Regions from separate parts of the Pseudomonas sp. AC016 genome, predicted to be linked through region 1. Evidence: predicted binding sites of a transcription regulator. Region 1 holds the regulator's gene; each other region holds the start of a gene.
What was found. The regulator FliA, encoded in region 1, starts transcription of late flagellar genes. The targets are predictions, from matches to a motif close to CTAAAGTTTNNNNNNNNNNNGCCGNTAA.
Positions count from the first base shown of each region.

Region 2: a site for FliA is predicted at 2,041-2,068, ahead of AC0IXS_RS13920 (methyl-accepting chemotaxis protein). Genes of this name have one in related genera too.
Region 3: a site for FliA is predicted at 2,642-2,669, ahead of AC0IXS_RS23770 (methyl-accepting chemotaxis protein). Genes of this name have one in related genera too.

Region 1 is NZ_CEEDCC010000001.1:1,303,002-1,307,214, forward strand. It holds gene AC0IXS_RS05635 (protein phosphatase CheZ) at 1-608, opposite strand, end outside; gene AC0IXS_RS05640 (chemotaxis response regulator CheY) at 628-1,002, opposite strand; gene fliA (RNA polymerase sigma factor FliA) at 1,258-1,998, opposite strand; gene fleN (flagellar synthesis regulator FleN) at 1,995-2,828, opposite strand; gene flhF (flagellar biosynthesis protein FlhF) at 2,944-4,213, opposite strand, start outside.
Region 2 is NZ_CEEDCC010000001.1:3,066,015-3,070,227, reverse strand. It holds gene AC0IXS_RS13930 (NorM family multidrug efflux MATE transporter) at 1-911, opposite strand, end outside; gene AC0IXS_RS13925 (LysR substrate-binding domain-containing protein) at 1,068-1,988, shown strand; gene AC0IXS_RS13920 (methyl-accepting chemotaxis protein) at 2,170-4,146, shown strand.
Region 3 is NZ_CEEDCC010000001.1:5,283,694-5,287,906, reverse strand. It holds gene AC0IXS_RS23780 (hypothetical protein) at 1-66, shown strand, start outside; gene AC0IXS_RS23775 (nucleotidyltransferase family protein) at 45-668, opposite strand; gene AC0IXS_RS23770 (methyl-accepting chemotaxis protein) at 979-2,598, opposite strand; gene AC0IXS_RS23765 (protein kinase domain-containing protein) at 2,878-4,213, shown strand, end outside.

The sequences.
Region 1 (4,213 bases):
GCCATGAGCACCAGTTTGAGCAAATTGCCTTCCACTTCAGTGACCAACTGCGTGACACGCTTGATCACCTGACCGGTGAGGTCCTGGTAATCCTGGGCGAGCAGAATGTCATTGAGGTGCGCGGAAACCTCGTGAGTTTCCTTCTCGGTACGCGTCAGAAAACCATCGACCCGCTTGGCGAGATCGCGAAATTCCTCGGCACCGATTTCGCGGCGCATGAAGCGCCCCCAGTCTTCACTCAACGCCTTCGCGTCGGCGCTCAGACCGTTCATGACCGGCGTGCTCTCCTCGACCAGATCCATGGTGCGGTTGGCCGCATTTTCGGTCAGCCGCACGACGTAACCCAGACGTTCGGTGGCATCCGTGATCTGCGATACCTCCTCGGCCTGAGGCATGTGCGGATCGATCTGGAAGTTGACGATTGCACTGTGCAGCTCACGAGTCAGCTTGCCCACTTCCTGATAAAGGCCGCGGTCGCGTGTCTGGTTGAGCTCATGGATCAGTTGCACAGCTTCGCCGAAACGACCTTTTTCAAGGCTGGTGACGAGTTCCTGCGCGTGTCTTTTCAGGGTCGACTCAAAGTCGGCCATCGAATCATTGTTATCCATAGCGCCCTCGCGGCATGCATCAGCTATTGACGCGTTCAAAGATCTTTTCGATCTTCTCTTTCAGCGCTTGAGCCGTGAATGGCTTGACCACGTAACCGTTCACCCCGGCCTGTGCAGCTTCAATGATCTGCTCACGCTTGGCTTCGGCAGTGACCATCAGCACGGGCAGGCTCTTGAGGCGCTCGTCCTGACGGACCTGGCGCAGCAGATCGATACCGGACATGCCAGGCATGTTCCAGTCCGTCACCAGAAAGTCAAAGGCGCCGCTCTGCAGCATCGGCAGCGCGGTCAGACCGTCGTCCGCTTCCGATGTGTTGGTGAACCCCAGATCACGCAACAGGTTCTTGATGATCCGCCTCATCGTTGAGAAGTCATCAACGATGAGGATTTTCATGTTCTTGTCCAATTCGACCTCCAAGCAGTCTTTAACGCGTTCAGCACCTGAACACGCTGTTCACTCAATACTGGCACAGCACACCCCCGGCTGTACGAAACGACGACGGGCTTGGCAAAACGACAGGTACAGACCTGAACGAACAGCCCATCGAGGCACCGCCCGACAGGCTCCTGCCTTGTCTATCCTGTTACCACGTAACGCTCTGCACAGCCGGCATGAAGCCAATGTGCGGACCAGGCCGCACATTGACTGTCAACGCGCTCGCCACTCCCCCAAACGCCCCCGCAAACGAGCTGCGCACTGGCTGTGTAACTGACTGACCCGCGATTCGCTGACCCCCAGGACCTCTCCGATTTCCTTGAGGTTCAGCTCTTCGTCGTAGTACAGCGCCAAGACCAGACGCTCACGCTCCGGCAAATTGGCAATCGCATCGGCCAGGGCTGCCTGGAAGCGCTCGTCTTCCAGGTCCCGTGACGGTTCAAGCGAACCGCTGGCACCGTCCTCGTGCAGCCCTTCATGGTCGCCGTCCTGAAGCAGGTCGTCGAAACTGAAGAGGCGGCTGCCCAAGGTGTCATTCAAAATCCCGTAATAATCATCGAGACTCAACTGGAGTTCGGCAGCAACCTCGTGATCTTTAGCGTCACGTCCGGTTTTCGCTTCAATTGCGCGAATTGCGTCGCTCACCATGCGCGTATTGCGGTGGACCGAGCGAGGCGCCCAGTCACCCTTGCGCACCTCGTCGAGCATGGCGCCACGAATGCGGATACCCGCATAGGTCTCGAAACTCGCACCCTTGGTGGAATCGTATTTGGTAGAGACTTCGAGCAGACCGATCATGCCGGCCTGAATCAGGTCCTCGACCTGCACACTGGCTGGCAGGCGAGCCAGCAGGTGATAGGCGATACGTTTGACCAGAGGCGCATAACGCTCGATCAGCTCGTACTGCGAATTCCGGGAAGCCTTGCTGTACATCTGGTAGCCGCTCGCTGTCATTGGACAGGCCCCGCACTGGTCTGGTGAACGAGTCGTTCGACGAAGAATTCAAGGTGACCCCGTGGGTTGGCCGGCAACGGCCAGGTGTCGACCTTCTGGGCAATGGCCTTGAATGCCAGCGCGCATTTGGAGCGCGGGAAGGCTTCGTAGACGGCACGCTGTTTCTGTACAGCCTTGCGCACGCATTCGTCGTAGGGCACAGCCCCGACATACTGCAGCGCAACATCCAGAAAGCGGTCCGTGACCTTGGTCAGCTTGGCGAACAGATTGCGGCCTTCCTGAGGGCTCTGGGCCATGTTGGCCAGCACCCGGAAACGATTCATGCCGTAGTCGCGGTTGAGCAACTTGATCAGTGCGTAGGCATCGGTGATGGACGTCGGCTCGTCGCAGACCACCAGCAGGACTTCCTGCGCGGCGCGTACGAAGCTGACCACCGATTCACCAATGCCGGCGGCCGTGTCGATCACCAGTACATCGAGATTGTCGCCAATCTCGCTGAACGCCTGGATCAGACCGGCATGCTGGGCAGGCGACAGATGAACCATGCTCTGGGTGCCGGAAGCGGCAGGCACGATGCGCACGCCGCCCGGCCCCTGGAGAAGCACGTCGCGCAACTCGCAACGGCCTTCTATGACATCGGCGAGCGTGCGTTTGGGTGTCAGCCCCAGCAGGACATCGACATTGGCCAGACCCAGATCGGCGTCAAGAAGCATGACGCGTCGACCGAGCTCAGCCAGGGCCAGTGAGAGGTTCACTGACACGTTAGTCTTACCGACGCCACCTTTGCCGCCAGTCACCGCAATAACCTGTACGGGATGCATGCTGCCCATGTTATTTCTTTACCTTGTCTTGCGTAGACCGAAGCCACATTGGGGGCTGCACGTTCGCGAACGAACAATGCCTGGCAGACCATCGATGCAGGGACATTCCAATAGTCTCCATCACTTAACCTACCCTTTTGCCAGGTGAGTGATAGAGGTCGGCAAACATATCAGCCATCGCTTCTTCGCTAGGCTCGTCCTGCATTTGCACGCTGACCGCGCGGCTCACCAACTGGTGGCGACGCGGGATGTGCAAATCGTCAGGAATCCGTGGTCCGTCCGTGAGGTAGGCCACCGGCAATTCGTGACTGATTGCCAGGCTCAGAACTTCGCCCAGGCTGGCGGTTTCATCCAGCTTGGTCAAAATGCATCCGGCCAGGCCACAACGCTTGTAACTGTGATAAGCCGCCGTCAATACCTGCTTCTGGCTGGTTGTGGCCAGTACCAGGTAGTTACGCGACTTGATGCCACGACCCGCCAGGCTTTCCAGTTGCATGCGCAACGCAGGATCACTGGCTTGCAGCCCGGCGGTATCAATGAGAACCACACGCTTGCGCAGCAGAGGCTCGAGGGCCTGTCCCAGCGACTGACCGGGATCGACGTGAGTCACCGGCACGTTGAGGATGCGGCCCAGTGTCTTGAGCTGCTCCTGGGCACCGATGCGGAAACTGTCCATGCTGACCAGCGCAATGTTCTGCGCGCCGTATTTCAGCACATAACGGGCGGCCAGCTTGGCCAGCGTGGTGGTTTTACCCATGCCGGCAGGACCGACCATGGCAATCACACCGCCCTCTTCCAGTGGCTCGACATCCGGCACAGCAATCATGCGCGCCAGATGGGCCAACAGCATGCGCCAGGCCTGACGAGGCTCGTCGATATCCGGAATCATCGACAGCAGGTCACGCGACAGCGGGCCGGACAGGCCGACGCGTTGCAGACGACGCCACAGGTTGGCCTGTTGCGGACGGCTGCCCTGCAACTGGGTCCAGGCCAGGGAGCCAAGCTGGACTTCCAGCAGCTCGCGCAGGCCGTTCAATTCGGACCGCATCGATTCGAAAGCACGTTGACCGCCTGCTGGCTCGGCTGCGGGAGCCGGTGCGTAGGCAAACGGACGTGGCGGCTCTTCGAGTGTCGGTTCGATGTGGGTGTCGGTCGCGCTGATCGACTTGCCGGAAAACAACTGAAGATTGACCGAGGCATCGCTGTCGCTGCGGTTGTTCAGTTCAGCCTGGGCGGAGACGATGCGCGACTGGGTCTTGCGCAGCTCGTCTTCGAGTTCCATGTTGGGAACGCGTGGCGCCAGCGCAGACAGCTTGTAATCCAGAGCGGCGGTCAACTCGACGCCACCGGCGATGCGGCGGTTGCCAATGATGGCCGCCTCAGCGCCCAGCTCA
Region 2 (4,213 bases), 1.8 Mb from region 1:
CCATAGTGCTGACCGATGCGCATGGTCACGGCGTAGGAAATGCCGACCGGCACCATGAAGGCCATGGACACCGTCTGCAGCGCGATCTGGTGCGCCGCCATCTGGGTGCTGCCCATCGCGCCCATGCAGAACGCAGCAAAGGTGAACAGCCCGACTTCAACGGCGTAGGTGCCGCCAATCGGCAGGCCCAGACGCCACAACTCGGCCAGATGGCTGCGTGAGAGCTTCGACAGCCCTTTGCGAATCGGATACGCCGCATAGGCCGGGTGCCGCCCGATGTGCAACGCCAGCGCAAGCGCCATGCAGTTGGTCACGATGGCCGTGACCAAGCCTATGCCCATCAGGCCCAGATTGGGCAGGCCGAACCATTGATGGATCAGCACGTAGTTGAGCAGGTAATTGGCGACGGCCCCGATCAGGCTGATGGTCATCACCGGCCGGGCGCGGCCGAGCGCGCTGGTGAAGCCGCGCAGGGCCATGAAGCTGAGCAGTCCGGGCAGAGCCAGCGGCAGGGTGATCAAGAATTGAGCGGCCATGTGCACGTTGGCTTCAGCCTGGCCGAATTGCAGCAGGATGGGTTCCAGATTCCAAAGAATCAGCGCCGCTACCAACGCCATGCCCCACGCCAGCCACAGTCCGGCCTGCGTCAACCGGGCCGCGCCTTCGGTATCGCCTGCGCCGTGGCGAATGGAAACCAGCGTGCCGACAGCCGCCATCACACCCACACAGAAAAACGAGATGAAGTTATAAGTGGCCGCGCCGAGACCGCCGCCAGCCAAAGCTTCAGGACCGATCTTGCCCATCATCACCGTGTCGGTGAACACCATCAGCATGTGCGCCATCTGCGAGGCGATCAGCGGCCCGGCGAGGCGCAGGATGATCCAGAGTTCTTTGAGGGCGGGCTGTTGCATGGTAACGATGCTCTACGGCGGAAGGACTGATGAGCCGCTTATTGTCGGCATTCGAGGTCAAAAGCACAAAGCGATAAATCCGATGCTCAGCATGACTAAAACTCATGCGAGCCTATTTACAGTACAGTGGCTGTCTGGTCGATAAGGAAAGCCTGCATGTCTCGTCGTCTCCCTCCTCTTTATGCGTTGCGTGCATTCGAAGCTGCGGCCCGGCACACCTCGTTCACCCGTGCGGCGGAAGAATTGTCTATTACCCAGAGTGCCGTAAGCCGGCACATCCGCACGCTGGAAGAGCACTTTGCCTGCCGATTGTTTCAGCGCAACGGGCGCAACCTGCAGCTGACCGAGTCGGCGCGGGCGCTGTTGCCGGGCGTGCGGGACGGCTTTCTGGCCCTGGAGCGGGCATGCAGTACCTTGCAGACAGAAGAAGGCATTCTGCGCATGAAGGCGCCGTCGACCCTGACCATGCGTTGGCTGCTGGCGCGGCTCAGTCGCTTTCGTCACCTGCAGGCTGGCAATGAGGTGCAGTTGACCAGCGCCTGGATGGACATCGATGCCGTGGACTTTGCGCAGGAGCCGTTCGACTGCGCGATCCTGCTCAGTCATGGTCACTTTCCGGCGGACTGGGAAGCCACATTGTTGTTTCCGGAATGGCTGATCCCGGTCGGTGCGCCGACTTTGCTTCAGGACCCGCCGTGGAATGTCGAGCGATTGGCCAATGCCGAGTTACTGCACCCGACGCCGGATCGACGCGACTGGCGCACCTGGCTCAACCGAATGGGACTGGCGGACAAGATCTCGCTCAAGGGCGGTCAGGTATTCGATACGCTTGAACTGGGAATGATTGCAGCGGCACGCGGCTACGGGGTGTCGATGGGCGATCTGCTGATGGTCGCGGAAGACGTTGCGCAGGCCAGGCTGAGCCTGCCGTGGCGCACAGCGGTAGCCAGTGGCGAAAATTATTATCTGGTCTGGCCGCGTACGAGGCCCGGCGTAGAGCGGTTGCGGCGGTTGAGCGACTTTCTGCAGGCCGAAGTTCAGGCGATGAAATTGCCCTTAGTTGAAATTTTGCACTAATACGCCTCGCATAGTGCGAAAATGCCATCTTTACTAATGTCCGCGCAAGATACTCAAGTATCGATCTTGTTGGCCGAAGCATTGCCTAAGAACCGTTTGTTCAAAACGGTACAACACCTAACTAACGTTTGCTGAACGATGAGCCAAGGATCTGGCGATAATCATTCGGTCTGGAGCCTTTATGTCCAAGCCCCGCACCCGGATTGCCACGCAACTCGGTATCGCCCTGGCAGTGATCCTGGCAGTCGTCATCAGTGGTAGTACGCTTTTTGCGTTGAGATCCCTGGATGCATCCAATCTGGTCATCCGCGAAGAGCACATGTCCAGTGAGGCCAGACTGCTCGCCGATCAGCTCAACACCTTCCACAGCACCCTGCGTGACAGCACCCAGCGTCTAAGCGGCTTGTTTGAAAAGCGCTTTGCAGCTGGCCTGACCCTGCAGGCCGACAAACCGGTCACCGTGGCAGGCACTCAAACGCCCGGCCTGTTCCTGCGCGACACGGCGCTGAATAATGACTTCACCGAAGTGGACGAGTTCCGTCGGCTGACCGCCGGTGTGGCAACAATCTTCGTGCGCAGCGGCGATGACTTCATTCGTATCAGCACCTCGCTGAGCAAACAGGACGGCACGCGCGCCATCGGCACGCTGCTGGATCGCAAGGCACCTGCCTACGAGCGTCTGATGTCCGGCCAGGGCTACGTGGGCAAGGCGGTGTTGTTTGATCGCTATTACATGACCCAGTACAGCCCGGTTCGTGACAGCAGCGGCAAGATCATCGCCGCGCTGTTCGTGGGTTTCGATTACACCGACGCTCAGAAAACCCAGTTCGACGACCTGAAAAATTTCCGCATCGGCAGCACCGGTTCGCTGGCCCTTCTGGATGAAAAAGGCACCTGGCTCGTTCCACCCGCGGGCATCCAGTCGCCTGAAAGCGCTGCCAAAGCCGTTGCCGATCTGGCCAGCAAGCCGGGCAAGGCGCAGTTCTGGAATGACGGCAAAGAGGACATCTACAGCGTTGGCCAGCCGTTCGCGGGCGGGCCATGGACTGTCATTGCCAGCATGCCGGGCGATGAAATCAGCACCGTGACCTGGGACGTCGGCACGCAACTGGCTATCGGTAGCTTGCTGGCGATGCTCATTGCCGTCATCAGCGCCATCTGGCTGCTGCGCAGCAAACTGCGTCCGCTTTCCGAACTGGTCCGTCAGGCCGATGAGCTGGGCGCCGGTAATTTGAGCGTGCGCCTGAACATCACCAGCAACGACGAAATCGGTCAGTTGTCGGGCAGCTTCAACAAGATGAGCGAAGCGCTTTCCTCGATGGTGTCGCACATCCGCACCGCCGCGCAGGAAGTCAGCACCCGTGCCCACGCACTCTCCGGTATGTCCGGTGGTGCTTACGAAGGCATGGAGCAGCAGTCCGGCGAGATCACCAGCATGGCGGGCGCGGTTGAAGAGTTCAGCGCAACGTCGATGAACATTGCCGACAACATGGGCAACACCGAGCGACTGGCGCAGGAAAACGCGCAACAGACCCGTATCGGTCGTACCTCGATGGATGAAGCGTCCTCATCGCTGCAACAGATCGCCACTTCGCTGAGCAGCACCGCGACCGTGATCGACACCCTGGGCCAGCGCTCGCAGGAAATCGGCAGCATCGTCGGCGTGATCACCTCGATTGCCGACCAGACCAACCTGCTGGCCCTCAACGCCGCCATCGAGGCTGCACGCGCCGGTGAACAGGGTCGCGGTTTCGCCGTGGTCGCCGACGAAGTCCGCAGCCTGGCCTCGCGCACCCGCAAGGCCACTGACGAAATCTCCGGCATGATCGCCAGCATCCAGCAGGAAACCGGCAACGCCATCAGCACCATGCAACAAGGCAACGTGCTGATGCAGGAAGGTCTGTCGCTCAACGCCAAAGTCGCCTCGGCGCTGGCGCAGATCGACGAACAGAGCCGCTCCGCCGGTCATCAGTTCGCCGCGATCACCACAGCCACTCAAGAGCAAAGCAGCACTGCCACCATGCTCAGCAGCAATCTGCAAAGCATCGCCATGGCCAACAGTGAACAGCGCGAAGTGGTCTCCAATCTGGCCATTACGGCTGAAGAGCTGAATTCGCTGGCGGGTGAGTTGCGTAAAGAGGTTGATCGGTTTCGGTGAGGGGTAGCTTGCGTCAACTCTGATGTAAACATGCCAGTGCTTTGCACTGGCATGTTCTTTTCAGGTT
Region 3 (4,213 bases), 4.0 Mb from region 1:
ATGTGCAAAGGCGACGGCCATAGCCATGCATGCCGCATCAAGCACTACCCAATAGTTGGGCCTTGAATATCGGGGGAAGTATTGATCGTCTTTGATGAGAAATCGGTTCCCAAAATCCGGAGAAAAGGCCAGCGGGCTTGGTAACTTTTCGCCTTCTGATCGAACAGGTCGGGATGGGCATTGTCGGGATTGATCCTGAGAAGCCCCTGCCCCACATCGTCCAGACCAAAAGGTGCGTAAACGTCGCCCGCTTCAACATCCAGCCCGATACAGGTGCCGGCGATGAGATAGCGGTCAATACCGTCCCGGGTCGAATGGAGTTGAGGACAATCCCTGCCAAACCGCTGGTGATACCAAAGATGGACGCGTGCCTGGTTCTTGATGTCGACATTGACGCCCAGATCATGAAAGAGATGTTTAGCTGAGGTGATGACCTCGTTTTCCGCCTCCCAGGACAGTTCGGTATCGAAGTAGAAAACGTCGTAGTCCTTTACCCCCCAGTCTGGCGGCAACTGCGCCTGATGATTCCAGACAGCCTGGAACAGACAGCCCGCAGTGAGCATGCACTGACTCAAACCAAGTGAAGGCAAACGGGACATGATTTCCGAATTTGCGGAATTGGTCATTGCTATTCTGACCAGCTCTTCGGCACTCAATATCGTATCCATCCGTGGCTCCTCGATACCGTCTGGGGCACTTGCCAGGCAAATGACGCTTTGGCTACCGAGCTTTGAGCAACGCCACTACCATCGATACTAGCCCATGATTGTTTCTGGGTGATGCATGCGGCAGCGGCTCCGTATGTCCCCTATCCGAACCTGAGTAGTCGAAAAAGTCGCCGACTTCCGCAAGGCGCGTCGCACATTCGGCAGCCAGGAGGGCAAAAAACCCTCATGGCAAATTCCCGCTCCTGTTCCAGAAAATCTCTAAGACTCGATCAGAGCGGGCGTCCATCCAACCAACCCCGCAAAATACCGATCACACCACGAACCGGTTCACTAACTGGTTCAGATTAACCGCCAGTTTCGACATTTCACCGCATGCACTGGCTGTCTGGCTGGCGCCTGCGGCGCTCTGGGTGGCGAGTTCGCGGATGCTGACCAGGTTGCGGTCAACTTCGCGGGCGACATGGGACTGCTCTTCGGAGGCTGTTGCGATCATGAGGTTGCGCTCGTTGATCTGAACGATGGCCTTGGCAATCTGGTCCAGCGAAGTACTGGCTTCCTGAGCGACGCCCAGCGATTCGGTCGCCAGATCCTTGCTTGTGTTCATCGCTTTCACTGCCAGATCGGAATCGGTCTGAATCGCCGCGATCATCTGTTCGATTTCCTGTGTCGACACCTGGGTGCGATGGGCCAGCGCTCTTACTTCATCCGCTACCACCGCAAACCCACGCCCCTGCTCGCCTGCACGGGCGGCTTCGATGGCAGCGTTCAATGCCAACAGGTTGGTCTGCTCGGCAATCGCTCGAATCACCTCGACCACCTTGGAAATGCTCTGGGCACGATTCGACAGGCCTTGAATCTGTTCGCTGGTGTTTTCAACGTTACCGTTCAGTTTTTGAATCGACTTCAACGTCTGGGCCACTCGGGCCGAACCTTCTTCGGTATAACCCTGGGTGCGCTTCGACTCTTCGGAAGCGGATTCGGCGTTACGAGCGACCTCGTCAACCGCCGCGCTCATTTCGGTGACTGCCGTTGCCGCCTGATTGACCTCGTCGTTCTGGGCAACAAGACCACGACTGGATTCTTCGGTAACCGCTGTCATCTCTTCCGAGGCGGACGCCAGTTGGTTGGATGAATCGGATATCTGCATGATCGTGGTGCGAAGGTTCGCCTGCATCTGCGCCAGTGCTTTCAATAGTCGGCCGGCTTCATCAGTCCCGCTGACCAGCACTTCCTTGGAGAGGTCACTGGCTGCGATGCGCTCTGCAACGTTCAAGGCATCGTTGATGGGTGAAGTAATGCTCTTAGTCAGCAGCAGTGCAAAACCAATTGTCAGAATAACGACAGCCGTGATCAGCCCGACAACAAGCCAGAGCCCACTTTCGTAAAGATCAGTTGCGGTTTGCCCGGCCCGAGCGGCACCTTCATCGTTGAATTTTGTAAGGTCTTTGATCTGATCTTCCATCGCGTTCGTCAGCGGTCGAATGCTCGTACTGACCAGTTGGACCGAACCCGCTATATCACCCTGCCTCATCAGCGGTTCGAGAATATCCAGTTGTTTGGAATAGGCATCGGCGCTTTGTTTTACCGGTGCATAAGTCGACCTTTCTTTGTCACCCGAAATGAGGGGCTCGTAACCTGTCACCGCATCGTTGAATGCTTTGCGGTAGCCAGGAAAGCCGTCGATCGTCTTTTGAATGGATTGAGGATCAGCAAGGCCACGCTGTGTTTCAAGCCTGAGGCGAAGGACTGCAGAATTCATCAAAGCCGTTTGTCGGATGCTGGCCATCCAGTTGAGTTCGACGTCCTTTTCGGCGTCCCTCAGCTTGCCCATTTGCACCACGGCGAATGCGCCGAGCACAAACACCAGAGCGATGATCAGTGCGAAAAACAGGGCAGCTCGGGGAGCTACGTTGAGATTTCTTAGGCGCATGCTGGCTTCCTGTCTTCCGTCGAATGAATGACACATCATCATGCTATCGACTCAACGCTGGAAACTTTAAGCAGGTCTGACGTAGGGCGGCATGGTATCTCGGGGCGTCGATACCAAGGCGTTGTGCAGTGCCGAGAAAAATGGCGGGCCCCGAAGTGATCTCAGAGTCAATGCAGAACACCATGGACACTAATGTATATCCCACCAGCACCAAGCAGATCCTCGGCATGTTGCTAAAATATTTAGACGTTAAGCAAATTGCTGACTCACGGATGAGTGATGGAAATCAAGGACGTAGACGCCGGGGGACCGCCCTGGAATCCCAGGCACGAGGGAATACCTGTGGCCTGGCGTTATAAAGGTGAGGGTGGCAATGCGCACGTGTGGACGGACGGGACTTACGCTATCAAACGCTTGAAACCCGGTGCCTCCAAAGAGTCTGTCGCGCGTTTCGCAAGAGAGGCTCGCCTGATGGCTGGGATGGTCGGAAAGACCGAGCCTGCGATTGTTCCAGTTGTCGCTGTTCGCAAAAGGTTGGGGGAACTCGAAATCGTCATGGAGCTATTTGAGGGCAACCTTGAAGAGATTATTGGCGAATTCGCGGGCCAGCCCGGAAAAGCAGCTGATGCATTGCTTGTAATAGTGCAGACACTTATTCGGCTTGCAGCGAGGCCCCACCCTGTTCACCACCGTGACATCAAGCCGGAAAATCTGTTGTATCGACTGAGAGAAGGCAAGATCCAACTCGCGCTCAGTGACTTCGGCTGCGCCTACCTGGCTGCAGATGAGCAGTTGACCTCTACGAACTGCATTGTGGGGGCGTGGGCCTATCGTCCTCCCGAATACAGCCTTGGACGCGTGGCTGCGGTGAATGAAAAAGCTGACGTGTTCAGCCTTGGGAAAGTGCTATGGGCAATGGTGAACGGCAAGCAGCATATTGTGTTTCCAGGGCCGGTCTGGTTCCAGGATGACTTCGACCTTGCAAGGCAGTTTCCAGATGCTCCTGGAATTCATCACACGATGGTGCTGGTCGCTCAAGCCTGCAATATGCGTCCAGAGAAAAGACCGACACTTTCCCAACTGGCCGGAAATATGAATCACCTGATATCGACAACACCGCAAGCAAAACGCGCTGGAGGCGAAGAGCGGGCATATTTGAAATTGCATAACGAAGCGCTGAGAGAAATTCATTACCAGCAGCGTTACGCTTTCATGAAACAGTTTGTGCATGCCATTCGTGACGACTTCGTACTGGCGATCGGGACGCTGAGTAACCGTCTGCCAACGTCGGCGCTCCTCCGAAGATGGTTAAAGGGAGCGCGAAATTACAGGCCGTCTCCCCAGGCGTTAGTCGATCACATTGCAGAGCAAGATTCGCAAGTCTCGTCATTAAACGTATCTTTTCAGAACACACGCCTTATCGCGCGCTTCCTCCTCGACCGCCACTTGGAGTCCACTCTGTTTATCGTCTGTGTCGAAGATTTGACGTACCGCCGCTCGTCTTCAGAATTGATGATTTTCGGAAGCTGCGACGGCCTGAGAGCGGAAGCTCGTTACCCGGACGGCCATGCAGAAAAAGGCCCCTATCAGAGCCAATTCATGGTGAGGTTCCTGA